Regions from separate parts of the Endozoicomonas sp. ALC013 genome, predicted to be linked through region 1. Evidence: predicted binding sites of a transcription regulator. Region 1 holds the regulator's gene; each other region holds the start of a gene.
What was found. Region 1 encodes LexA, which represses DNA repair genes until DNA is damaged. Its sites were predicted from a motif close to TACTGTNTANNTANACAGTA; they were not measured.
Positions count from the first base shown of each region.

Region 1 (6,156 bases):
ACATTCGGGATTTGCCAACAGCGGGTGGGCCGAAGAAAACCGTGGATGCCAAGGCCAGGGCCAGGGCAGCTGCCGAGACTAAAAAGCTCTCACCTGAGGAGCGTGAGCGCCGCAAGAAAATCAAGGCCCGTGAGCAGTTGATCGACCGTATGGGGATCAACCCCGATAATGGCTGGGAAGCGCAATACCAGATTTTGCCGGGCAAGGAAAAAGTCGTTGACGAACTTGCCCGTCTGGCAGAAAACGCTGACACCATTTATCTGGCAACGGATTTGGACCGTGAGGGAGAAGCCATTGCCTGGCATTTGCAGCAGGCCATTGGTGGTAGCCCGGAGCGCTATCGCCGTGTTGTCTTTAACGAAATTACCAAGAAAGCCATCCAGTCTGCGTTTGAATCCCCCGGGCAGTTAAATCAGGATCGGGTTGACGCTCAACAGGCCCGCCGGTTTCTGGATCGGGTGGTTGGTTACATGGTTTCCCCGCTGCTTTGGGCAAAAATTGCCCGTGGGCTCTCTGCCGGGCGTGTTCAATCCGTTGCTGTCAAGCTGGTGGTGGAGCGTGAGCGGGAAATTCGCAGTTTTATTCCTGAAGAGTACTGGGAAGTTTATGCCGATCTCCAGGCTGCCGGGAGTGATGCCGTCCGTTTTCAGGTGGTGAAAGAGAACGGGGTAAATTTCAGGCCAACAGGCAAGGCGGAAACGGATAAAGCCCTGGCTCAGTTACAGCAGGGTCAATACGCTCTGACCAGCCGGGAAGATAAGCCAACCCAGAGCAAGCCTTCGGCACCTTTTATCACATCAACACTGCAGCAGTCGGCCAGCACGCGCCTGGGTTTCAGTGTCAAGAAAACCATGATGCTGGCGCAGCGCCTGTATGAGGCGGGTTACATCACCTACATGCGTACCGACTCCACCAATCTGAGTCAGGATGCGGTTGCCAGTGCCCGGTCCTTTATTGCCAAACAGTATGGTGATCAATACTGTCCGGAGCAGCCAAATCTGTACAGCAGCAAGCAAGGTGCCCAGGAAGCTCACGAAGCGATTCGACCATCCAGTGTTACGTTAAAGCCTGATGATCTGTCTGGAATGGAGCGGGATGCGGAGCGTTTGTACGATTTGATCTGGCGTCAGTTCGTTGCCTGTCAGATGACGCCTGCTGAGTATCTCAGTACGTCTCTGGTCGTCGACGTTAACGGCTATCAGCTCAAAGCCAGGGGACGGACATTGAAGTTTGATGGCTATACCCGGGTGCAAAAGCCTCTGGCCAGAAAAGGCGAAGATGTGATTCTGCCGGATCTGCAAAAAGGGGTAGCCCTGACCCTGGAAAAACTGGACCCCAAACAGCTGTTCACCCGCCCACCGGCCCGTTTCAGCGAAGCGGCACTGGTCAAGGAGTTGGAGAAACAGGGTATTGGTCGGCCGTCGACCTATGCGTCGATTATTTCCACCATTCAGGACCGTGGTTACGTTTCAGTGAAGAATCGCCGCTTTTATGCGGAAAAAATGGGCGATATTGTCACTGATCGTCTGAATGAGTCGTTTAATGAGCTCATGGACTTTCACTTCACGGCAAGAATGGAAGAGAAACTCGATGATATTGCTGAAGGTGAAAAAAACTGGAAGCAGGTTCTTGATGATTTTTATACCGACTTTACCCTTCAGTTAACCCAGGCTGAACAGAGTGAAGGAGGGATGCGCGCAAATGAACCCTCCCTGACCGATATAGAGTGTCCTACTTGCCATCGACCCATGATGATTCGTACTGCATCGACCGGGGTGTTTCTGGGTTGTTCCGGTTATTCACTGCCACCGAAGGAACGCTGTAAAACGACGATTAACCTGGTTCCCGGTGAAGAGGTGGAAGACGCCGATGATGAATACGCCGAGGTTAATGCCCTGCGAGCCATGCGTCGTTGTCCCAAGTGCTCTACCGCGATGGAAAGCTATCTGATTGATGAGCAGAGAAAGTTACACGTCTGTGGTAACAACCCTGATTGTTCCGGCTTTGAGGTGGAGAAGGGGAGTTACAAATTAAAAGGTTATGATGGCCCCGTACTTGACTGTGATAAGTGCGGCAGTGAAATGCAGTTGAAAACCGGGCGCTTTGGCAAATATTTTGGTTGTACCAACAGTGAATGCAAGAACACCAGAAAGTTGCTGAAAAGTGGTGAGCCTGCTCCACCCAAAATGGAGCCAGTGCCCATGCCTGAGTTAAAGTGCGTAAAAGTTGATGACCATTATGTGCTCAGGGATGGCGCGTCCGGATTGTTCCTTGCGGCCAGTCAATTTCCCAAGAACAGAGAGACCCGTGCTCCGCTGGTGGCGGAGCTATTGCCCCATCAGGCCATGATCGACCCTAAATACGGTTATCTGATGGATGCTCCCCGTCAGGACCCTGATGGCAATCCGGCAATTATTCGTTACAGCCGTAAGACCAAACAGCAGTACGTTATGTCCGAGCTTGATGGTAAGGCAACGGGCTGGAGTGCGGTATTTGAAGATGGCCGCTGGCATGAAAAGCAGTCTAAAAAGCGCCAGTCCGGTTAGATTGATCTCAAACCCCAGTTTCGTGAGACAGGGCTATGAAGCCCTGTTGTATTATGGCTGTTAAGTAGCTAACCATATGAAATCACATATTTCTGACTCCTTGTTCAGGCACTATGCTTCGTTACAACTCCGGTCACATAGCTACGGCTATGCTCCCTCCGTTGTGCCTCGCATAGCTCCTGCCCAAGTAGCCAGAAATATGTGATTTCATATGGCCAGCTACTTATAAACTTTGAGCTCGACAAAGCACAAGTTGTTCCCGAAAGATTGATGGAGTTGGTTATGACAAACAATTGGCAGGGATATACCAATAAAATGCTCTTTCACGCCCGTTTGTTGCTGGATGCCTGGGAAGATGCTGATGATCTTGCCAAGCCGGCATTTCGTGAGGCCTGTCTGAATGCAATGGTTCAGGCTTACCGGTCATTACTGGCTGAAATTATGACGAATTACCGTTTGCCGGTAAATCAACTACCCTCTCTTGACGAGGCAATGAACAGTGTTCATCACAAAGGAGAGGTGTCTACTGAGTTGCAGTACATTGAACGTCTTGAGCAACATGATTCCTGGTTGTCGGCGTTATTAAAAAGTCATCAGGACTGTGCCATGCCTATACAGCGTAAAAGTGTTGAGCGGAATGAAATTCCTCTGTTTAATGCCAATAGTGTGCGGTTTGATCAGTCAGAAGGCTTTCTTTCTGTGCTTGAGTCCTTGAAGGAGCTGGTTACCTATAGTCGGAACTTCAGCCTGGAGTGGTAGGTTTCTGATGTTTTCAGGTTTGTTCATTGCCAGCCATATTCAGCTCTTTAGGGCTGATATCTTGAAAGCCTCTGCTGGCTAATGCACAATGCTTCACCGCTAACCCTAAAATCCCGGTGTCACTATTTATGTCAGCGTCGTTTCTTGAAATTGTTGAACTGCCTTCCGGCGAAATCGTTTTGCGTCGCAGTGATGAGGAGAACGCCGAGCCCCTGGTTACCATGTCATTCTCCCGGGAGTTGCTTGACTTTCTCCAGGGAGATCAGGTGGAGGTAGCCAAGGCTATGCTGGATGCCTGCATAGAAGAAGTCGGGCGTAAAACAGAAGCTGACGCTGGAGAATACATCCCTGAAAACCGGGTTCTTCACTGACTGTCATACAAACCCTCCAGTTATCCTCTGTTCCTGATTGCCAGTCCCTGACATTGACCTGAGCGAGCGGCGGTCTCGAGTTCAGAGAGTGTGATGCTATCCATCTGCTCGATCCAGCTGACCACGGTGTGGCTGGTGCCTGAGGCCAGTGCCTTGCGAGTGAGTTTCAGTGGGTCTGCCACTGCGGAAGGGTTGAGAACCTGAAGGCGCTGCCTGCTGATGCCCGATGACTTCAGCCAGTTTATGGTGCTTTTTGCCTGTTCACTGGACAGTATCAGGGTAAGCCAGCGTTGATCCTGATGGTTAGCCAGCTCATACAGAACAGTCTTCAGAAAACGTCCTGATTGCCAGGGCGGGCCTGAGAGAATCAGCTCATCAATAAAGCTGACAGGTTCACTGTCAATGCAGGGAGCGTTACCGTTCTGACTGGATGATGGTGTTAATGCTTGCATGTCAGGTCCTCTACATCAGAGATCGTCAGGGTCTAGTGCTGCTAAGCGCTGTTGCCCATACCGTTCGTCCTGAAGCTTGTCGAAGGACCCATAGGGCCTAAAGGCGGAAACTCCGGACTCTGATAGATCGTGCCAAGCACCCTTCGACTCCGCTCAGGGTGAACGTGGTTTACGGGTAATAACGCTTAGCCGCACTAGTTCCTGATAACCCCCACACTCAGTCCTTCGATAGCAAAGGTATCAACGCTGAGGTCTACTTCGATTGTCTTGAATTCTTTGTTTTCCGGGTGCAGGTAAATTCTGTTTTTAACCTGTTCAAAACGTTTGACCGTTACTTCGTCGTCAATTCTGGCAACGACAATCTGGCCATTGGCTGCGGTTGATGTTTTATGGACAGCCAGAAGGTCCCCGTCAAGAATACCGATATCCTTCATGCTCATCCCTTTTACCCGAAGCATGAAGTTTGCTTTGGGGGAAAAGAAATCAGGGTTGATGGACAGGTGGTCTTCAATATGTTCCTGGGCAAGAATGGGGCTTCCTGCAGCAACCTGTCCTACAATAGGCAGGCCGGAAGATTCAGTGCCGGGGATTCGGATACCTCTTGAGGTTCCGGGGGTGATCTCGATAGCTCCCTTGCGGGCGAGGGCTCTGAGATGTTCTTCTGCTGCATTGGGTGATCGGAACCCGAAGGTCTGTGCGATTTCTGCACGAGTGGGGGGGAAACCGGTCTCTTCTATATGAGATTTGATCAGTTCAAGAATCTCAGTCTGGCGCTTGGTCAATTTATACATGATTAAATCTGTGTTTTTATACAGTACATGTAATTATATACAGTATTTTGCTGACTGCAACCACCCCTGTCTTATTAATCTAACTTGATGTTTCAGTTGGCAAACGTTAGTTTTAAACAAATGTTTACATTGGAGGTTTTACAGACATGTCACAGTCAGCGACAGTAGACAGGATTCTGGACGCTGCCGAGAAGTTATTTGCTGAGCATGGGTTCGCAGAGACCTCGCTGCGTTCAATTACCAGTCAGGCGGGTGTTAACCTGGCCGCTGTTAATTACCACTTCGGCTCCAAAAAATCCCTGATCCAGGCGGTCTTTTCCCGTTTTCTTGATCCTTTTGTCAGCAATCTTTCCGGGGCTCTTGTGCGATATCAGGATAATAATGACGTTCTTGATCTGGAAGAAATACTTCATTTACTGGTGGATCAGATCATGGCGGTTAAACCCCGCAGCCCTGAAGATCTCTCTGTTTGTATGAGGATGATTGGCCTGGCCTACACACAGGGCCAGGGGCATCTGAAGAAATATTTGCGCGACGTCTACGGGGAAGTATTCCAGGCTTATCTGGAGTTGCTGGTAAAAGCGTGTCCTGAGTTGCCATTGAATGACCTGTTCTGGCGCGTCTATTTTATTCTGGGTTCCGCTGTGTTTACCCTTTCAGGAGCGGATGCACTGAGGGCTATTGCGGAAAGCGATTATGGGGTCAGGACTGAACTGGAAGATATCATGAGAAAGATGGTGCCTTTCATGGCGGCAGGTCTAAGATCGCACACCTGACGGATCATTTAACCATACAGAGCTTGATTTACCGATGCATCTTACTGTTCATATTGCCAGTCAGGAGATGGTGCTGCATGAGAAGGACGGCAAGCGCCGTGTTTATTCTGTGTCTACTGCCAGCAAGGGAGTCGGGCAGCAGGAGGGGAGCTGGCAAACACCTCTTGGTCAGCATGTTATCCGGGCGAAAATTGGTGCCGGTCTGCCGACTAATTCAGTATTTGTCGGACGTCGCTTTACCGGTGAGATTTATTCCCCCGGGCTTTGTCAGCAGTACCCTGAAAGAAAGGACTGGATATTAACCAGAATTTTATGGCTCAGTGGCCTGGAGCCCGGATATAACCGGCTGGGTAATGTTGATACCATGCGTCGCTATATCTATATCCACGGTTCGCCGGATACGGCAGTGATGGGTGAACCCGGCTCGCGGGGATGTATCCGAATGCATGGGGAAGATATTA
Region 1 covers NZ_JBLYNS010000044.1:22,984-29,139, reverse strand. The annotation lists gene topA (type I DNA topoisomerase) at 1-2,546, shown strand, start outside; gene ACO6V1_RS10370 (DUF6586 family protein) at 2,829-3,305, shown strand; gene ACO6V1_RS10365 (hypothetical protein) at 3,434-3,676, shown strand; gene ACO6V1_RS10360 (hypothetical protein) at 3,697-4,128, opposite strand; gene lexA (transcriptional repressor LexA) at 4,323-4,919, opposite strand; gene ACO6V1_RS10350 (TetR/AcrR family transcriptional regulator) at 5,066-5,695, shown strand; gene ACO6V1_RS10345 (L,D-transpeptidase family protein) at 5,730-6,156, shown strand, end outside.

Region 2 (6,156 bases), on a different contig from region 1:
ACTGGGCATCTTTGGCAAGGCCGTGTTAAAGCCCGCAGAACAGGCACTGAAAGAAGGCGAACGGGTTGAGATTTACCGCCCCTTGATTGCCGACCCGAAAGAGGTTCGCAAACGCAGGGCTGAACAGGCGAAACAGAAGAATTCTGTACAGTAATAACTGAGGATGATGTTCTTCAGGAATGGTATCAGCAGTGATTACTGCTGATTACTACCGGGTACCAGGTCACCTTGAATGGAATGAAGTTGATCGTTTACGAAAAACAGCGTAACCGTCTTCTGCTCACGGCTCTTACCACCGGGCTGCAAGCTGTAGATGTAATCCCAGCGATTGCTGTTAAACGTATCCTCGATCAAAGGCGTACCCATGACATACTGGACCTGGGCTCGGGTCATGCCCGGACGGAGCTGGTCAACCATCTCCCGGGTAATGACATTTCCCTGCTGAATATCAATTTTATAGGCACCGGGGAAACTGATAAGCTTCGAACCACTGTCCGTGGAGCTGGCGCACCCTGTCAGAAGGGTGGCTGAGAAAAGTGCGGCGGCCAGGGCGATCGTGGTTTTTGGCATCGGTTTCAGACTTCCACTATCTTGCTCAAAAATGACTAGCAGCCTGCTCGCAGAGCAAAATGAAAAAGCTGCACGAAAATGTGATAATAGCAGGATTATCTTGCAAAGGGTTAGGGAAACGTGTTGGAAAATCAAGAGTTACGCAAAGCAGGACTAAAAGTCACCCTGCCTCGTGTGAAGATTCTGCAGATCCTTGAAGGTGCCGAAGAGAAGCATATGTCGGCGGAAGATGTCTACAAGGCTCTGCTTGAAGCTGAAGAGGATGTGGGTTTGGCCACCGTCTACCGGGTACTGACCCAGTTTGAGAGTGCCGGTTTAGTGGTTCGCCATAACTTTGATGGCGGTCATTCCGTGTTTGAGCTCGCCCGCGGGGGGCACCATGATCATATGGTTTGCATGGAGAGCGGAGACGTTATCGAGTTTATTGACGAAGAAATCGAGAAACGTCAGTACGCCATTGCTGAAAAGCACGGCTTTGAAATTGTGGATCACAATCTGGTGATCTATGTACGTCCAAAGAAGAAAAAATAAGCAGCATTAAAAAAGAAAAAAACAAGAGTTAACCTCTAACCTGTGAGATCACTTGCCCCCTCTGCTTCTGCCGAGGGGGAATTCATTTTTTCTTCAATTGGTTAGTGAAATTAATCAGAACGGATAGATCAACATTCGTTTCGTAATTGATCCCTTGATTTTTGTGCCAAACCAGATAGTTAAACGTAACTATCCAATCAAAAACTCCGTCAAGAGCAAAACGATGGAACTAACATAATAAAAAAATGTCTATATAAAGACTTTCAATCAAAAGGAATCAAGCAAATGGAAATAAGAGCCAGAATCGGTCAACTTGTCCGCTTACGAGCCGGTGGTCCCGTACTGTGTGTTACGTGCGAATACCCTATGGCTGATGGATCTTATAGCTATACCTGCCAGTGGTTTGAAGATGACAGACTGAGAGATTACACCTTTCCAATCGTAGCCCTTGAACCGGTGGAAGGTGAGTTTGAAGCCAGTATTAAGGGTCAGCCCGGCACCGAAGTGGAAATAGAAGCAGAAGCAGAAGTAGATACAGAAGCGGAAGCAGAAGAGGGCGATAAGGGTAAAAACTATCACTAATACTCATTCAAGAATAAACGATGGAACTAATATGATTAAACAATGTCTATTAAAAAAACTATCAAACTTGCATAAGGATTCAAAGATATGGAAATAAGAGCAAAAATCGGTCAACTCGTCCGCCTGAGAGCCGGTGGCCCAGTACTTTGCGTTACCTATGAATACCCGATGGAGGATGGTACTTATAGTTACTGCTGCGAGTGGTTCGAATATGAAAAACTCAGACACTCAACCTTTCCAATCGTAGCCCTTGAGCCCGTGGAAGGTGATTTTGAAATTGATATTGAGGTTCAGCTCGACCCTGAAGCAAAGACAAAGGCTGATGCAGAGACAGAACCAGAATCAGAATCAGATAATGAAGCAGACAAAAAAGGTGGCAAACCAGGTAAAAATTTTCATTAACTCCGCCACATCCAAACCTGTGAGGTTGCTTTAATTCATTTAAAGCAACTTTACCGGAAGCATTTATACGGCTTGCACCTGAGCCTGAAACAGCATCTCCTGGGCATGACTCAATGTTGGTGCGGTCAGCTCAACACCTCCCAGCATTCGGGCAATTTCGTGTACGCGATGTTCACCATCCAGCTCGAGAATACGGGTGCTGGACGCCTTACGACTGACTTTTTTACTAACGTGCAGATGCTGATGGGCCTGGGATGCCACCTGGGGCTGATGGGTAACACACAGCACCTGCCCTTTTTTACCCACTTCTCTCAACATACTGCCCACAATTTCTGCTGTGCCGCCGCCAATACCGACATCCACCTCATCAAACACCAGCGTTGGCGTTGATGTGGTTTGTGCAATAATCACCTGAATGGCCAGACTGATACGGGAAAGCTCTCCACCGGAAGCCACTTTGGCCAGGGCGCGCGGAGGTTGCCCCGGGTTGGTGGTCACCAGAAACTCGATGAATTCAAAGCCCTGAGAGGCAACCGTGCGATCAGGAATGTCTGTCAGCTCGACACAGAACTTACCTTTGGGCATACCCAGCAAGGCAATGCGTTCAGACACCTGTTGTTCCAGTTTGCGCGCAGCGGCCCTACGTCTGGCAGACAGTTTTTCGGCTAACTGATTGTGTTTTTTCTGCTGCTGTTCCAGGGACAGTTCAAGGTCGGCGACCTGTTCATCATGACACTGAACTTTTTCCAGCTCTTCGCTGATCTGCTGTTGTTTTTCCAGCAACGCTTCCGGCTGGATACGGTGTTTGCGGGCCAGATCAAAAATAGCACTGAGCCGGTCTTCGATTTCCCGGGCCCTTTGCGGATCGGCATCAAAGTGATCAATAAAATGATTCAGCTCGCCAACCGCTTCCTCCACCTGAATCTGCGCGGATGACAGCATCTCCAGAGAGTTATTGATGGCGGCATGCTCAAGCTGCAGTTCACTGAGGCGGTGCAGGCAAAAAGAGAGCTGCTGCAGCAAATTATCACCATCATCACTGGTACAAACCCGGGTGATCTGATGGCAGGCCGATAAGGTTGCACCGGCCTGGGATTGGTGGCGATGCTCCTGCTCCAACTGCTCAACCTCCCCGGGCTGAAGGTTTAACTGCTCCAACTCATGCAACTGATAACTCAGCAATTGAACCCGCTCTTCCCGGTCCTGCTGATCGGACAATAAAGCATGCAATTGCGCAGAGGTCTGGCGGTAATCTGCGGCCATATCCGCTACTTCCCGGGACAGCGCCAGCGAGCCGGAAAACTCATCCAGCAGCTCAGCGTGATTGCTCTTTTTCAACAATGATTGGTGGGCATGCTGGCTGTGAATATCGATTAACAGCTCCCCCAGCCCCTTCAACTCGGCAAGTGTGACCGGGATACCATTGATATAGCCCCGGGAGCGACCTTCACGGGTAACCACCCGGCGCAAAATACATTCGTTCGCCGAGGATTCGGAACCGCCAGCATGCTCACCGTCATAATCTCGCTCCTGCAACCACTCTATTGCGGCAGGTATGCGCTGAAGGTCAAAGCAGGCGCGGATATCGGCCCGATCAGCGCCATCACGCACACAGTCGCTGCCCGCCCGGCCTCCCAGGGCCAGCCCGAGGGCATCCAGCATAATGGATTTACCGGCACCGGTTTCCCCGGTGATGGCGGTCATCCCGGGATTGATGTCCAGGTTAAGGTGGTCAACGATGGCATAGTTGCTGATGGAAATTTGGTTCAGCATGGCAGCTCTCACGATCCCAATTGCATATCGGGTTACTGTTTATTTATACAGTAAACTTAAAACCCGAATTGGTAAAGCAAATTTCCCCTTGAATAAGCTGCCATGAACCCCATATTAGGCTATCACTTAATATTTACTTTTGCCGGGGCCCTACGGAAGCAATACGGCCCATAACACGAAGACACGTTCCAGCCAGCATTTCAGGCTGGATTGACATCCGGAGAAACGTTGGAATGACTGTAGAAAACACCAAAGCAGAAGATCAGGCCGAGCAACCTGAAGCCAACGAAACTGAAATTTCTGCTGACGCTGAGGCAGCCGTTGACCCGATTCTGGAAGAGGCGGCTGATTCAGAAGATCAAGCCGAAGAGCAGGCCAACGACGATAGCGCCAGACGAATCGAAGAACTCGAAGAGCAGCTAGCCCAGGCTAAAGACCAGGCGCTGCGCGCTCATGCCGAAGCCATGAACACCAAGCGCCGCGCAGAGCAGGACGTTGAAAAAGCCCACAAATTTGCCCTGGAGAAGTTCGTCAACGAACTGATCCCTGTGGTTGAGAGCCTGGAAAAAGGTATTGAAAGCGCAGAACAGGGTGAAGGTCAGCACGAGACCATGCTCGAAGGCATGCGCCTGACCCACAAGCAGCTGCTGGATGCCCTGGCAAAATTCAGTGTTGAGCAGGTTAACCCTGAAGGCCAGCCGTTCGACCCGAACTTCCATCAGGCCATTTCCATGGTGCCCAACCCGGATATGGAACCCAACACCGTGATGAATGTCTTCCAAAAAGGCTACACACTGCACGGTCGTGTTATCCGTCCGGCCATGGTGGTGGTTTCCAAAGCGGCTTAACCAAAGAGGGGCTCCGGGAGGCTGATCGAGAATCTTGCAAGAGCCCCTTGAAAAAGCAAAGACCGCTCCCATATAGCAAACCAAGATCGTGGTAATCACCACCTAAACGCTGTTTCACCAGACTCAACATCGGTTGAAAGCATTGGGCAGCGAACAAAGATTTCAAAGTTTTCCGCCCTGATTACGGGCAATGGAGAGACTCAAAATGAGTAAAGGCAGAATCATTGGTATTGACCTGGGTACCACCAACTCCTGTGTGGCGATCCTGGACGGCGATAAATCCAAAGTCATCGAAAACGCTGAAGGCGCACGTACCACCCCTTCCATCATCGCCTACACCGACGACGGTGAGATTCTGGTAGGCCAGCCAGCCAAGCGCCAGGCGGTTACCAACCCCGACAACACCCTGTTCGCCATCAAGCGTCTGATCGGCCGTCGCTTTAAAGACGACGTCGTTCAAAAAGACATCAAGATGGTTCCGTACAAAATCATCGAAGCGGACAACGGCGATGCATGGGTTGAGGTTAAAAGTGACAAGAAAGCACCGCCTCAGATCTCTGCCGAAATCCTGAAGAAGATGAAGAAAACCGCTGAAGACTATCTGGGCGAGTCAGTAACTGAAGCGGTTATTACCGTTCCTGCCTACTTCAACGATTCCCAGCGTCAGGCTACCAAAGACGCAGGCCGTATCGCGGGTCTGGAGGTCAAGCGGATCATCAACGAGCCAACCGCTGCGGCGCTGGCTTACGGCATGGACAAGAAAAAAGGCGACCAGACCATCGCCGTTTATGACCTGGGTGGCGGTACTTTCGACGTATCCATCATCGAGATCGCTGACGTAGATGGCGAGCACCAGTTTGAAGTACTGGCCACCAACGGTGACACCTTCCTGGGTGGTGAAGACTTCGACCTGCGCCTGATCGAATACCTTGCCGACGAATTCAAAAAAGACCAGGGCATCGACCTGAAAGGCGACCCACTGGCCATGCAGCGTCTGAAAGAAGCCGCTGAGAAAGCCAAGATTGAACTGTCTTCTACTCAGCAGACAGACGTCAACCTGCCTTACATCACTGCCGATGCCACCGGTCCCAAGCACCTGAACGTTAAAGTCAGCCGTGCCAAGCTGGAATCCCTGGTAGAAGACCTGGTTGCCCGTTCTCTGGAGCCATGCCGCATCGCGGTCAAGGACTCTGACCTGGACCTGTCTGACATCGACGAAGTTATCCTGGTGGGTGGTCAGACCCGTATGCCACTGGTTCAGCAGAAAGTGGCCGAGTTCTTTGGTAAAGAGCCTCGCAAGGACGTTAACCCTGACGAAGCGGTGGCCATGGGTGCTTCCATCCAGGCTGCGGTTCTGGCCGGTGACGTCAAAGACGTTCTGCTGCTGGACGTTACTCCGCTGACCCTGGGTATCGAAACCATGGGCGGCGTAATGACGCCACTGATCGAA
Region 2 covers NZ_JBLYNS010000003.1:51,334-57,489, reverse strand. The annotation lists gene ACO6V1_RS01340 (RnfH family protein) at 1-154, shown strand, start outside; gene ACO6V1_RS01335 (outer membrane protein assembly factor BamE) at 196-570, opposite strand; gene fur (ferric iron uptake transcriptional regulator) at 691-1,101, shown strand; gene ACO6V1_RS01325 (DUF2158 domain-containing protein) at 1,387-1,683, shown strand; gene ACO6V1_RS01320 (DUF2158 domain-containing protein) at 1,771-2,085, shown strand; gene recN (DNA repair protein RecN) at 2,149-3,858, opposite strand; gene grpE (nucleotide exchange factor GrpE) at 4,092-4,706, shown strand; gene dnaK (molecular chaperone DnaK) at 4,912-6,156, shown strand, end outside.
Region 2: recN (DNA repair protein RecN) is a predicted target of LexA. The motif match lies at 3,892-3,911, and genes of this name have one in related genera.

Region 3 (6,156 bases), on a different contig from region 1:
GGGTGATTCAGATTCAGGGGAATCCCATGCCCGGTGGTGGATTTGTTATGGCTTTCACCGATATCACCGGGTTCCGTCAGGTTGAGCAGGCCCTGAAAGAAGCAAATGAAAGCCTGGAGCATCGGGTGCAGGAGCGGACAAAAGAGCTGTCATTGTTAAATGTGCAACTTTTAGGGGCAAAGTCACAGGCAGAGAAAGCGAACCACTTGCGTTCACGTTTTTTTGCGGCAATCAGCCATGACCTTATGCAGCCAATGAATGCGGCTCGACTATTTACTGCCTCCATGGAACTGGAAGCAAAAGGCACCGTGCATGAAGAACTGGCGCAAAATATCAGCAACTCATTAAGGTCTGCGGAGCATTTGTTGACAGATTTGCTGGATATGTCGCGAATCGAAGCGGGTAAGGTGGCGGTGAATCTTCGGGATGTTCCTGTAATGGAGGTGTTAGAGCCCCTGAGGTCCGAGTTTTCGCTGTTGTCGAAAGAGAATGGGCTGATGTTCAGGGTGGTCAGTTCTGATCGGCGCATTAAAACCGATCCGGTGCTCCTGAGAAGAATATTACAAAATTTCCTGACCAATGCGTTTCGTTATGTTGCCAGCACCCATAAAACAGGAAAAGTGCTGCTGGGATGTCGTTTTATCAACAATCAACAGCTGAGACTTGAGGTAAGGGATAATGGGCAGGGCATACCCCAAGACAAGCAGGCACTGATTTTTGCAGAATTTGAGCGGTTATCGACAGCCGTGAATGGGCTGGGGCTTGGGCTCTCCATTGCTAAAGGTATAGCTCAGATCCTTGAGGCAAAAATTTCCTTGTCATCGTCGCCGGGAGAGGGGGCTGTTTTTTCCGTTGTGGTTCCTTTGGTCTCTGGAAGTATTGTGGATCCCGCAGTGGTACCTTGTGATCCTGATCAGGGGAGCATGGGGTTGAAGGTTCTGTGTGTGGATGATGAACCGGACATTATCAAAGGTATGGCCAGTCTGTTAACTCGTTGGGGGTGTCGGGTGGAGACTGCACAAAGTCATCATGAAGCGATTCATTCGCTTGAGGTCATGACGCCTGATTTATTGATGGTGGATTACCAGATGGGCGATCAGGCCAGCGGTATTGAGTTGATAGAACGTATCCGTAAAAGGTCAGGTTATCAAACAGGTGCTGTTCTGGTCACCGCGAATCAACAGGATGAACTGCGGCAACGATGCCGGGAGCTGAATATCAGCTATTTGAAAAAGCCCGTCAAGCCAGCCTCCATGAGGGCCATTCTGAACCGTTATGACGTTGAAAAACACCCGTTAGAAACGGTTTAGTCTTCGGTTTTATGATCTTCCGGATCCTGCCCGGGCATCTCAATTTCCAGCGCTTTGATGGCGATCACCGCCTGGGTCCTGCTTCTGACCCCCAGTTTTTTGAAAATGGCGGTCACATGGGCCTTGATCGTCGCTTCCGAAACATTCAGGTCATAGGCAATCTGCTTATTCAACAGGCCTTCACTGATCATGCCCAGAACCCTGAACTGCTGTGGTGTCAGGGTTGCCAGTCTGGCTTCCATATCACTGCTTTGCCGGGATTCGACAGGTTGGAAATTATCAGGCCACCAGTTTTCTCCATCCAGAACTTTGATAATGGCGACTTTCAGGACATCCAGCGGCGTAGACTTTGGAATGAAGCCACTGGCTCCATGGTTTTTGGTTTTCTGTATGATCTGCTGGTCATCAGAAGCTGAAACAATGACAACAGGAACATCCGGATATTGCCCTCTGAGAAATATCAACCCGGACAGCCCGTGCGCTCCCGGCATGTGCAGATCCAGCAAGATGAGATCCGGTGAGGCATTGTTGTCCAGAAGCATTTGCAGTTCAGCGATTGAACCAGCTTCGTGGATCACAGGTTCCTTGAGTGCGTGACCAACAGAGGACTTGAGAGCAGTCCGGAATAAGGGGTGGTCATCGGCAATTATTATTGTGTAGTCCATTTTTTGAGGTTGCCATTATCTGTTTGATCGGTCAATTAAATAACCTCTGTGAACCCTTCAAAGACTCAGAGGTTTATTAAAGTATAAGTAAATCGATTTCATATGATGGAACTATTCTCTGTTGGGGCGGTCATAATTAGTGGATATCTACTGAAATAAGGGCACTAAATGGTTGGTTCGGTCAATTTTTCTTCAGTTCCAGTTGCTGTTGATCAGGGTAAATACACTAAGGAATATTTTGAAGATTATGAATCAAAGGCTCAAAGCCTGGCTGAATTAAAAGAGGACCGGGAAAAGAGTCCTGGATGGAATACAGTCAAGACGGTTGCGGTTTCTTCCCTTGCGGCAGTTTCCCAGCTCGGACAACTGGTTGGTAGCATTTTTGGCCATACTGTCTTTGCGCTCCCATCTGCCTTGGTGGGTGGGGTTTTCGGCTTTTGTGTTTATGCGCCCTTTATGAAGGCTGTGGATCATCTTTCGGGGAGAGAAAACACCAAGTCGTTCCTGGAATATACGATTACTCCAGCAAACATACTGAGTAATTTTATCTATAACCGGGTTACCGACCTTGCCTGTCGATATGTTGTGGGTTTCGGGCTTATGGTTGCGGTTGTGGAACCTGTGAATATCATCCTCGGCGGTCTGGCAGCAGGCACTTTATTGTCCCCACTGATTTACAATGACTTTAAACATAATAAATCCAATAATGTCGAGCATTTCATCGATGGTCCGGGAAATTTTTCAGTCAAGCTCAGTGCACAACACTATTTATGGCAAAAATTTGATGATTGGGCTGCGGGCATTAAAAGAACCCCTTTAGCTCTTCATGATCGAATTGCAGCTAAAGTGGTTGCCGAGCAGGTTTCTATCAAGGAATTGGCTGATCTGGTTGGCTGATGATAAAGGGCATTCATTTCCCCGACTGCTTTACAGGCGCTCAATAACGCCTGTTGCAAAGCACTACACCCATTCTCAGCAGGGCGAAAATTAATCACAGGCATTATGAAGTCGGTGCCTGGTATGGCCCATGAAGGCTTTGCTTTGTGCATTTTGGTGATACCGGACTAAAGCATTCCGGATGTTTGCCATAAATGTCTGAGTAAAATGCCTGTATTTCCGAAAGGTCTTTTTCGATGTCCTCCCCTGGCTCGATAACAGGACCAAATCCTCCGGTTCTGTCCTTGAAATCAAGAAAGGCAAGTACAATGGGGATGCCGGCATTTTTTGCCATATGGTAGAAGCCTGTGTGCCACCGCTCGCCGAGTGCCCGGGTACCTTCAGGGCATATCACCAGGCCCAGCTTTCTGTGTTGCTTGAAAGTACAGACCGCCTGTTCTACCAGGCTGCCTCTTCTGCATCTGCCATTCCGATCCAGTGGAATCCCTCCCATCCAGCGCATAACCCAGTTGAACGGCCCCCAGAACAGGGTGTGTTTGCCCACCCAGTAACACTGTACACCGGTAGCAAGGCCAATCGCCATGCCATAGACAAAGTCCCAGTTACTGGTATGGGGAGCACCAACAAGCACGTACCTGGCCAGGCGTGGGGCTCTGCCCTGAATCCTCCAGCCCATCACTTTGAGAAACAGTTTTGCGAATATAGAAAGGGTCTGGCTGACAATGGGTGTATTGAAAATTGTGATTTGCATAGTTCAGAGGGTGCCTTGCTATCCCGTTTACAGGAAGCGGTGTTGAAAGCTATCAAAAGAGCGATCGCTTTGAGCACAGCTTCATAACAGAAAATGAATGTATGCAGCCTTAACGACTGGTTAACAGGCAAGGAATTGCTTGCCAAAAGCATTCTGTATGTATATACAGTGCTTATCCCGGAGCTAATTGGAACATGATGGAAAGTAATGCCATTCTTGAGCAAAAGGTGGTCCAGAGAAAAATCATACATATCGATTTTGACGCCTTCTTTGCCAGTATTGAAATACGTGATAATCCGAGGTTGTCAGGAAAGGCGGTTGCTGTCGGGGGGGCTCCGGATCGTAGAGGGGTGATTGCCACTTGTAACTATGAGGCGCGTCGATTTGGTGTGCATTCAGCCATGTCTTCAGCCCAGGCGATGCGGCTCTGCCCGGAGCTGAAGATCATTCCTCCCCGCTTTTCTGTTTATCGTGCCGCGTCTTCTGAAGCTCATGCCATTTTTCGCCAATATACTGATTTAATTGAACCTTTGTCCCTGGATGAGGCCTATCTCGATGTCACCGGAACTCATCTTTGCCGAGGCAGTGCCACCTTGATTGCCGAGGAAATCCGGCAGAAAATTTTTCAACAATTGCATGTCACCGTCTCTGCCGGCGTTGCCACCAATAAGTTTCTGGCGAAGATTGCCAGTGACTGGAATAAACCCAATGGCCTTTTTGTGATCACTCCGGAACAGGCGGATGATTTTATTTTCGATCTGCCTGTGAAAAAAATTCATGGGGTAGGTCGGGTTACCGCCGGGAAACTGCATAAAAAAGGCATCAATACCTGCGGGCAATTACGCCAGTACTCCATTCTTGAGTTAAGTCGCTGGTTTGGCAGTTTTGGTGAACGGTTGTGGGAGCTTTCCCGGGGGCGGGATGATCGTGAGGTGCAGACCAGTCGGCGCAGGAAGTCCCTTTCTGTTGAGCATACTTATGATAAAGACCTGGCGGGGCTTGCGGATATTACTGCACAGGTTATCCCGTTGCTTGAAGAACTTCAGGAACGCTACCAGCGTATTGAAAAGGAATACGAGGTGCATAAGCACTTTGTTAAGGTAAAGTTTGCTGATTTTACCCAGACCACCCTTGAGGAGAGTCTGCCGACAACCGGTGAAAGTGTTAAGGAGCATTTTACTCAGTTGCTGGTAAGAGCCTGGGAACGGGGAGGTCGTCCGGTCAGGCTTCTTGGCTTAGGGGTCAGGCTTGTGGATCTCCGTGAAGAAAGAGCGCTTGAGCAGCTGGAGCTTTTTGAAAAGAAAATTATGGGGCTGGCTTAGGCTCCCGTTTTTTTTCTGCCAGCTGTCCCATCATATTGCTGACCAGACAATAAGCCACGAACCAATAAAAGCCAGAGTGCAATGCTGCATCAAATTGCACAATCTGCCTGGATTCGTCATGTCCAGCCGCAGTGGCATTGGCCGCCAGAAAGGCGATAAGTACTCCAATAGCAAACACATCAGCCATGGACCATTTGCCCAGTAAACTGTTCAGCCTGAGCAGTATTTGGTTTTCCCTGACAAAATTAGCCAGCAACAGGAAGCCCAGTTTTATCACCGGTATCACCAGGCTGAAGGTGACAATCAGTACTGCCACAAAATAATAGCCACTGCTCCAGAGGTCTTCAGCGGTACCAAGAATGGAACGCTTCTTTTCATAAACAGTGGATGTCCCTTTAACTTCCAGACGATCAAGGAACTGGGTAGCCAGACCCGCCATGGCAGGATGAAGGTTCTGCTGCTGAACGATATGCCTTGCCTCATTCAGCATTGCCTGACGATCAAGATCGGCCTTGATGGTCATCATGGGTTGAGTCACTCCCGGAATCAGCAGGCAAAGGGAGGTGATTATCATCAGCGTGAGTAGCCACCTGGAAGCTGTCATCAACGACCTCATTGTTCTTCTTAATAAGGAATAGATTCTGATAGCTCAGTTTGGTCTAAGGAGCGACGTTTGTCAGCTTGCTAATCATGATGGGTCTATTTCATGCTGGTTCAAAATGTTCAACCATCAGTTGTAAGTTGTGCTGACCACGGAATTCATTGATATCGAGTTTATAGACAGCCTTGATCTGACGAATATTGGGATCAGGCCACACTCTGTTGTCAATATTAAAGGCAATGGCATCCAGCCAGAGTTCGCTGCCGGGTATCTTGAGTACCATTTTGAGGTGCTTCTCTCCCACCAGTTTCTGCTGAATGATTTGGAATTGACCATCAAAGCAGGGCTCAGGAAAACTTTGTCCCCATGGCCCGCCCTCGCGAAGGGTATAGGCGGTTGCCATGGTTACCTGACCGGGCATCAGTTCACCGTCAGTGTGCATTTCTGCCTGAAGGTCTTCAGCGGTCAGTTGTTTTCTGACCTCAAGGTCAAAAGCCGTTTGAAATTCGTTGAATTTTGCTTTTGGTATGGACAGCCCCGCGGCCATGGCGTGACCACCAAATTTAATAATAAGTCCGGGGTTATCCCTGGCAATACTGTCCAGTGCATC
Region 3 covers NZ_JBLYNS010000004.1:57,478-63,633, forward strand. The annotation lists gene ACO6V1_RS01850 (PAS domain-containing hybrid sensor histidine kinase/response regulator) at 1-1,310, shown strand, start outside; gene ACO6V1_RS01855 (response regulator) at 1,307-1,975, opposite strand; gene ACO6V1_RS01860 (hypothetical protein) at 2,144-2,872, shown strand; gene ACO6V1_RS01865 (lysophospholipid acyltransferase family protein) at 2,976-3,623, opposite strand; gene dinB (DNA polymerase IV) at 3,818-4,945, shown strand; gene ACO6V1_RS01875 (paraquat-inducible protein A) at 4,929-5,549, opposite strand; gene recJ (single-stranded-DNA-specific exonuclease RecJ) at 5,650-6,156, opposite strand, start outside.
Region 3: dinB (DNA polymerase IV) is a predicted target of LexA. The motif match lies at 3,775-3,794, and genes of this name have one in related genera.

Region 4 (6,156 bases), on a different contig from region 1:
TCATTGGTCAGCATCACCAGCACAAACAATTTTGACATCTGTGGATCTTCAGACATTTTGGAAATAAATTCATGGCGCTCCTTAATCCATTCCATCATAAATTGATTCCCCGGCAAAATCTGTCCATCGATGGTAACCGTTGCCGGGGCAACATCAAGATAAATAAGCTGATGTTTCTTCCGGTCATAGGCAAAATTTGCAAAATTACCATCAATAACACATTTGATTACCCAGCCATTACCTTTCTCCTCGATCATCTTGTTAAAACGGTCACACCGGTCTATCAAATCCAGAATGCCTTTAATGATTTCAAATTTAACCTCAGGTTTCTCATTAGGATCTTTCAATATACACTCAACCATCTCTTCCTGATCGTATTTCCTCTGTAATCCTAACACTGTCACCTGGTCCTGTTCATAAAACTCCGGTTTCATTGAATCGCCATTAACATCCATTGCTTCCATCCTGTAATGGTAATCGGACAAGACCGGTTCATCGCAATCTTCTCTGGGCAGGACGGGCAGGTAATCAAGATTATTGAAAGCATCGGACTCTGATGCACTGTTTCTTATCCTCCTGACCCTCACTGGATAATTAGAAGCAGCGACACCATAGGAAACATTCTTTTCTGGTAAATCAAATTCATAAACCTGATCAGCACCAATCGCACCATCCCGATACGGCACCGCTATGTATTCTATAGGACTCAGTGCAAACTTGATTTCTCCATTTTTTCCCAGCAGGGGGTCTGTCATCACACAGGAACACATTCTCTGTGTACTACACAGTGTCCTGATGGTTGCTCCAGAAGCAGCGTGATTCATGCTGTGCATGATTTTCTTTGCTGCCAATTTGTTAAACTCTGCATGGGTAAAGACACATTGCGCAATTCCTGAACCAAGATATTCACCGACAAAGCCATTTTTCTCAGGCGTAGTCTTCCTGGTATTTCTGACAATGGGTATCGACTTCTGGCGTAGAAGATCCCTGTTGGTTTTATTGTTTATACTGCCATCCGTATTTCTTTTCAGCTTATCCCTGGTTGATTTGCACTCCTTTTCGACATCAAATATTTCATCAAGATCGGGTTCAGGACAGTTAATAAACGGAGCTTGCAACTCAATAAATAATTCTCCTTTTTTCAGAGTTGTTACAGGGACACTGCAGGAGAAATACAGTTGATTCCTGTCCTCACTTCCTGTGACCAGCCGATAGTTGGCAATATCAGAAATATTCTGATCCTCAGGAATATTTTTCCGAAAGCGAATCAGGAAATTCATGCTGGATTTTTCCTCAAATGGATCCAGCAGTCTTACTCGATTAATCAATCCTGCAAACGCCCTGTCATCCTCAGCACCATCCAGTTCAATGTAGATACCATCAGGACTATACATTGGGTCAGTAACACGATCAAAGTTATGGCGACCAAAGGGATCTTCTTGATCGGGAATAATATCAGGGGTTAACAGCGTCACCGCATGTGAATGTTTCAGGTGTAAATACAGTTTATCTACATCATCCCTTGCATAAAAGCTCACCTCGTAATAAGAATTCAACGCGAGATTGTTGCTGTCGAACAACGCAACAAATTTCTCCATGACCGGATGAAGATCACTGCATAAAGATGTGCTGCCATCCTGAACTGAATGACGGGTGAACCCTAAACTTTTCGCAAACCCCATCAACACGGCCAGGTCTTCAAGTTGACTGAGAGTACTGTAATCTGATTTCGGTCTCTTGATCCCCCTGTGAGGCCAAATGACATCAGATGACGATAAACGACTTTGCGTAGCTTCAGACGTTAACCACTGAATTAACTCAGGACGCTCAACCAGACGACATCCCCTGTCTTTTACCCCTGCCAGTCTCCCCATTCCATTGTGATTAATCAATCCTTCTATCAGGTTCTCATTGAAGACATGTTCGCCTACTGTAAAAGGGATAACACGTCTTTTGATGCCGGCAGCAGTTTGTACCTCTCCTGTTGGATACTCTGACTCTGGTCTATCAATTTTCGAGCGTACCTGCATCCCGTAGGAAGTTTCAGGCGTTCCAGCTGGGAGCATATTATACATCCTGTCTGTTTAGATAGGGCCGGACTGTGGCCTGTTGAAGTTGAGTTGCATACTGAGGGTATCAGGTACTCCTGTTACGATATTTCCAAATGCCGTAAGGATAAAAAAAGAGGACTGACAGGTCCTCCGAGCATGAACTGAAGTCTAGTTCATAATACAACCTGAACAGCCCCTAGGGGTAATCATAGCCAAAATGTAGATAAGCGCTCTTAGTTAATACCCTGCCTCTGGGTGTTCTCATTATATAACCCTGTTGAATCAGGTAGGGCTCAAGCACATCTTCAATGGTGTCCCGCTCTTCACTGATGGCTGCGGCAAGGTTGTCCACGCCCACTGGACCTCCATCAAACTTTTCAATCATGGCCAGTAACAGTCGACGGTCCATATGATCAAAACCGCTGGCGTCCACATCCAGCATATTCAGGGCAGCGTCTGCCAGTTCACGGGTTACCGAACCATCGCCTTTTACTTCCGCGTAATCCCTGACTCTTCGCAGCAGCCGGTTGGCGATACGGGGTGTGCCTCTTGAACGGCGGGCAACTTCATTGGCCGCCTCGCTATTCATCGGCACTCCGAGAATACCAGCAGAACGGAGCACAATGGCACTGAGATCCGCCACATTGTAGAACTCAAGCCGCTGAACAATGCCAAACCGATCCCTTAAAGGTGAAGTCAGCAGCCCTGCTCGGGTGGTCGCGCCGACCAGGGTAAAGGGTGGCAGATCCAGTTTGATCGAACGTGCCGCTGGGCCTTCACCAATCATAATATCCAATTGATAATCTTCCATGGCCGGATAGAGCACTTCTTCAACGGCCGGGCTGAGACGATGGATCTCATCAATAAACAGGATGTCATTAGGCTCAAGGTTCGTGAGCAGGGCGGCAAGGTCTCCGGCTTTTTCAATCACTGGCCCGGAAGTCGAACGGATATTACTGCCCATTTCATTGGCAACAATATGGGAAAGCGTTGTCTTGCCCAGCCCGGGCGGACCAAATATCAACGTATGATCCAAAGCATCACCACGCTTTCGGGCCGCCTGGATAAATATCTCCATCTGCTCCCTGACTTTTGGCTGCCCGGTGTACTCACGCAACCGGACAGGTCGAATGGCCCGATCCTGGGCCTCTTCACTCGGGCGCTCACTGGCTGATATTAAGCGATCCGCTTCAATCATAATTTTTTCCGGGAATGATGTTAAATCATACTTCTTAATGCCTGCCTGATCAGTTCTTCACTGGACAGACCTTCTACTTTAATCCGCCCAATCACCTTGCTGGCTTCCTGAGGCTTATAGCCCAGGGCAACCAGGGCACTGACGGCTTCCTGTTCAGTATCCGCGGCCTGTTTTTCCAGGGCCTGCCCCAGGGGCGTTCCAGTCAAACCATCAAATTGCGCAGCAGAGCTATCCCATGTTGACAGTTTGTCTTTTAACTCCACGATCAGGCGTTCCGCGGTTTTCTTGCCAACCCCGGGTAATTTCACCAGGGTAGAACTGTCGCCATCATGGATACAACGTACAAATACAGACGCTTCTATTCCGGAGAGCAGTGTCAGGCCCAGTTTCGGACCCACTCCATTCACTTTAATCAGAGTACGGAAAAGCTCTCTCTCCCGGGCGTCGCTAAAGCCATAGAGCAGCTGTGCATCTTCTCTAACGACAAAGTGCGTATAAAGCGTTGTCTCAACACCAACCTCTGGCAGACGGTAAAACACCGACATCGGCGCTTCAACTTCATAGCCCACCCCACCAGCCTCAATCAGCAGGTATGGGGCTTTTTTTTCCAGCAAAATACCGCGAAGTCTGCCTATCATATTCAGTATCTCTTCTAACGACTTAACTACTTAATAACCGACGATTTCTTCTGCCCGTTGCTCCGGCCATTCGCACCAGGCTTGCCCGTGTGTGGGAGTGGCACAATGCCACTGCTAACGCATCAGCGGCATCGGCCTGAGGGGTTTTATCCAGCTTCAGAATTGAAGTAATCATGTGCTGTACCTGGGACTTTTCCGCAGAGCCCTTACCCACCACCGCCTGTTTCACCTGTCGTGCCGAGTACTCTGCAACTTCAAGCCCATGATTTACCGCGGCAACAATCGCCGCACCACGGGCCTGCCCAAGCTTCAGGGCAGAGTCGGCATTGCGTGCCATAAACACCTGCTCAATACCGACAGATTGCGGACTGTACATTTCAATCACCGTATTGATACCCTGAAAAATTTGGGCAAGTCTTTCTGGCAGTGGCCCATCCTGAATTCGGATACAGCCGGATGCTACGTATTTACATTGGGAGCCAATTTCCTCAATGATTCCATACCCGGTAATCCTGGACCCGGGATCAATCCCCAACAATATGGCCATTCCATTTCTGTTCCAAACCTGTCGTTAAAAAGAATACTGTATATACATACACGTTTCCAGCATTACAATTTTGAAACACGGCATTACCAAAACAGGCTACGAAACTCAGCAGTTGCGACTTACCCTTGAACATGAGTTTTGGGGAGCCAGCCTGCCAGATGAACCATCAAATGAAAACATTACTGATCATTGCCAGTGTCACTCTGGTGCTGTTTCTAATCACACTGGCCTTTAATCTTTAATGGAAGCCTAAGGCTCCCTGATAATTGTTTTGTCTGTGCTGGCCGAGTTATAAATAAAATCGGCTTTGACAAACTTCCTGTCTGAGTTTTCCAGCAGTTCTTTCGATGGTTTTCCTTACTATCAGTCGCCACACAGGCGTCAATACCTGCCTCATCCGGGCATGGGGGTCGGCAAAACTGAGTTATTTTTTTGTCGTCTATTGGCTTGTCCGGATTCAGTGCCAGCTCTCGTTCTTCAAGGTTTTTTTTGGCCTTCTGGATTTTTTCCAACCGCTGCTGTTTGAACTTCAGATCTCCCGGGATACCGTATCCGGTCTCCTGTCGGTATGCCTCATCTTCCTCTTTGTCATTGGTTTCAGCCTTTTTTATCAGGGCTCCCGGGGGGCTGTCCGAGAATAAACTGCCCTACTGCGGCGGCAGCAAATTGGTCTAAAAAACCCATTGTTGATCAAATAAAGACAAGTTTCGAATTTAATCTATAAAATTCGTCGCAAGCACCAATTAAACCAGAGTTTATAGACATTTCAGCAAGATGAACTATAAACAGAACAGTGTACACTTTTCATATTTTTTATGAATTAATGAAATATAATTATGGATAGAGGCACTGCTGGTATAAGTTGGAAATACACGACATCAGGTAATGATTATAAACCACCGGATGGTCATACCAATGCTTCAAGGAGTGGGCGATATCGGCATGACACAGTCAGACAGGTGAATACTCCACCCCCCTATATCTCAAGGTGTAATGAATTTTATCATACTTCTGACGCATGCTCTTCTCACTATCCACCAAGACATTCAGTAAAACCTGTTTATGATTTTAATGCTCTCATTACACACGAAAAAATGAGTTGCCTGGTGAGGATATCTGCTCGTTATGGTGATCGCTATGATGGTAGAAAACACAGTCAATTTGCCAGTTCAATTAAACAATACACATTAGGGTCAAAACGACCTTTAAATCATAGTGAACAAAGCCAACTGATACCATTGTTGCACGATTTTAAAGCGACACCCGGGTGGACCTGGCGAAGCCTGACGACAACGCTTCATTCCTTTACTTCAGCGGGTGTTTTGACCCCTCATAAATACATGGATGAGTTGGGAAAGGAAACTCAAGCTGCTTTACTGTCAACTTTACTTGATGCAGTAATAATACAGTGCAACCAAAAACCTGAAGTCAGAACTATTGATACACAAGGTATCGCCAACCTACTGTGGTCTGTGGCGAAACTGGTGGACAACGGGCTGGAGAAGACAGCGAAGCTCAAAGAGGCCGTAGCCGCGCTGTTGCCCCATGTGAAAACCAAAGCCGAATCAAAAGACGAGAAAGACCACTTCAACACTCAAGGTATCGCCAACCTGCTGTGGTCTGTGGCGAAACTGGTGGACAACGGGCTGGAGCTGGAGAAAACACCGAAGCTCAAAGAGGCCGTGGCCGCTCTGTTGCCCCATGTGAAAACCAAAGCCGAAT
Region 4 covers NZ_JBLYNS010000020.1:20,335-26,490, forward strand. The annotation lists gene ACO6V1_RS06200 (hypothetical protein) at 1-851, opposite strand, end outside; gene ruvB (Holliday junction branch migration DNA helicase RuvB) at 2,248-3,249, opposite strand; gene ruvA (Holliday junction branch migration protein RuvA) at 3,270-3,887, opposite strand; gene ruvC (crossover junction endodeoxyribonuclease RuvC) at 3,910-4,434, opposite strand; gene ACO6V1_RS06220 (hypothetical protein) at 4,782-5,075, shown strand; gene ACO6V1_RS06225 (DUF1601 domain-containing protein) at 5,271-6,156, shown strand, end outside.
Region 4: ruvC (crossover junction endodeoxyribonuclease RuvC) is a predicted target of LexA. The motif match lies at 4,469-4,488, and genes of this name have one in related genera.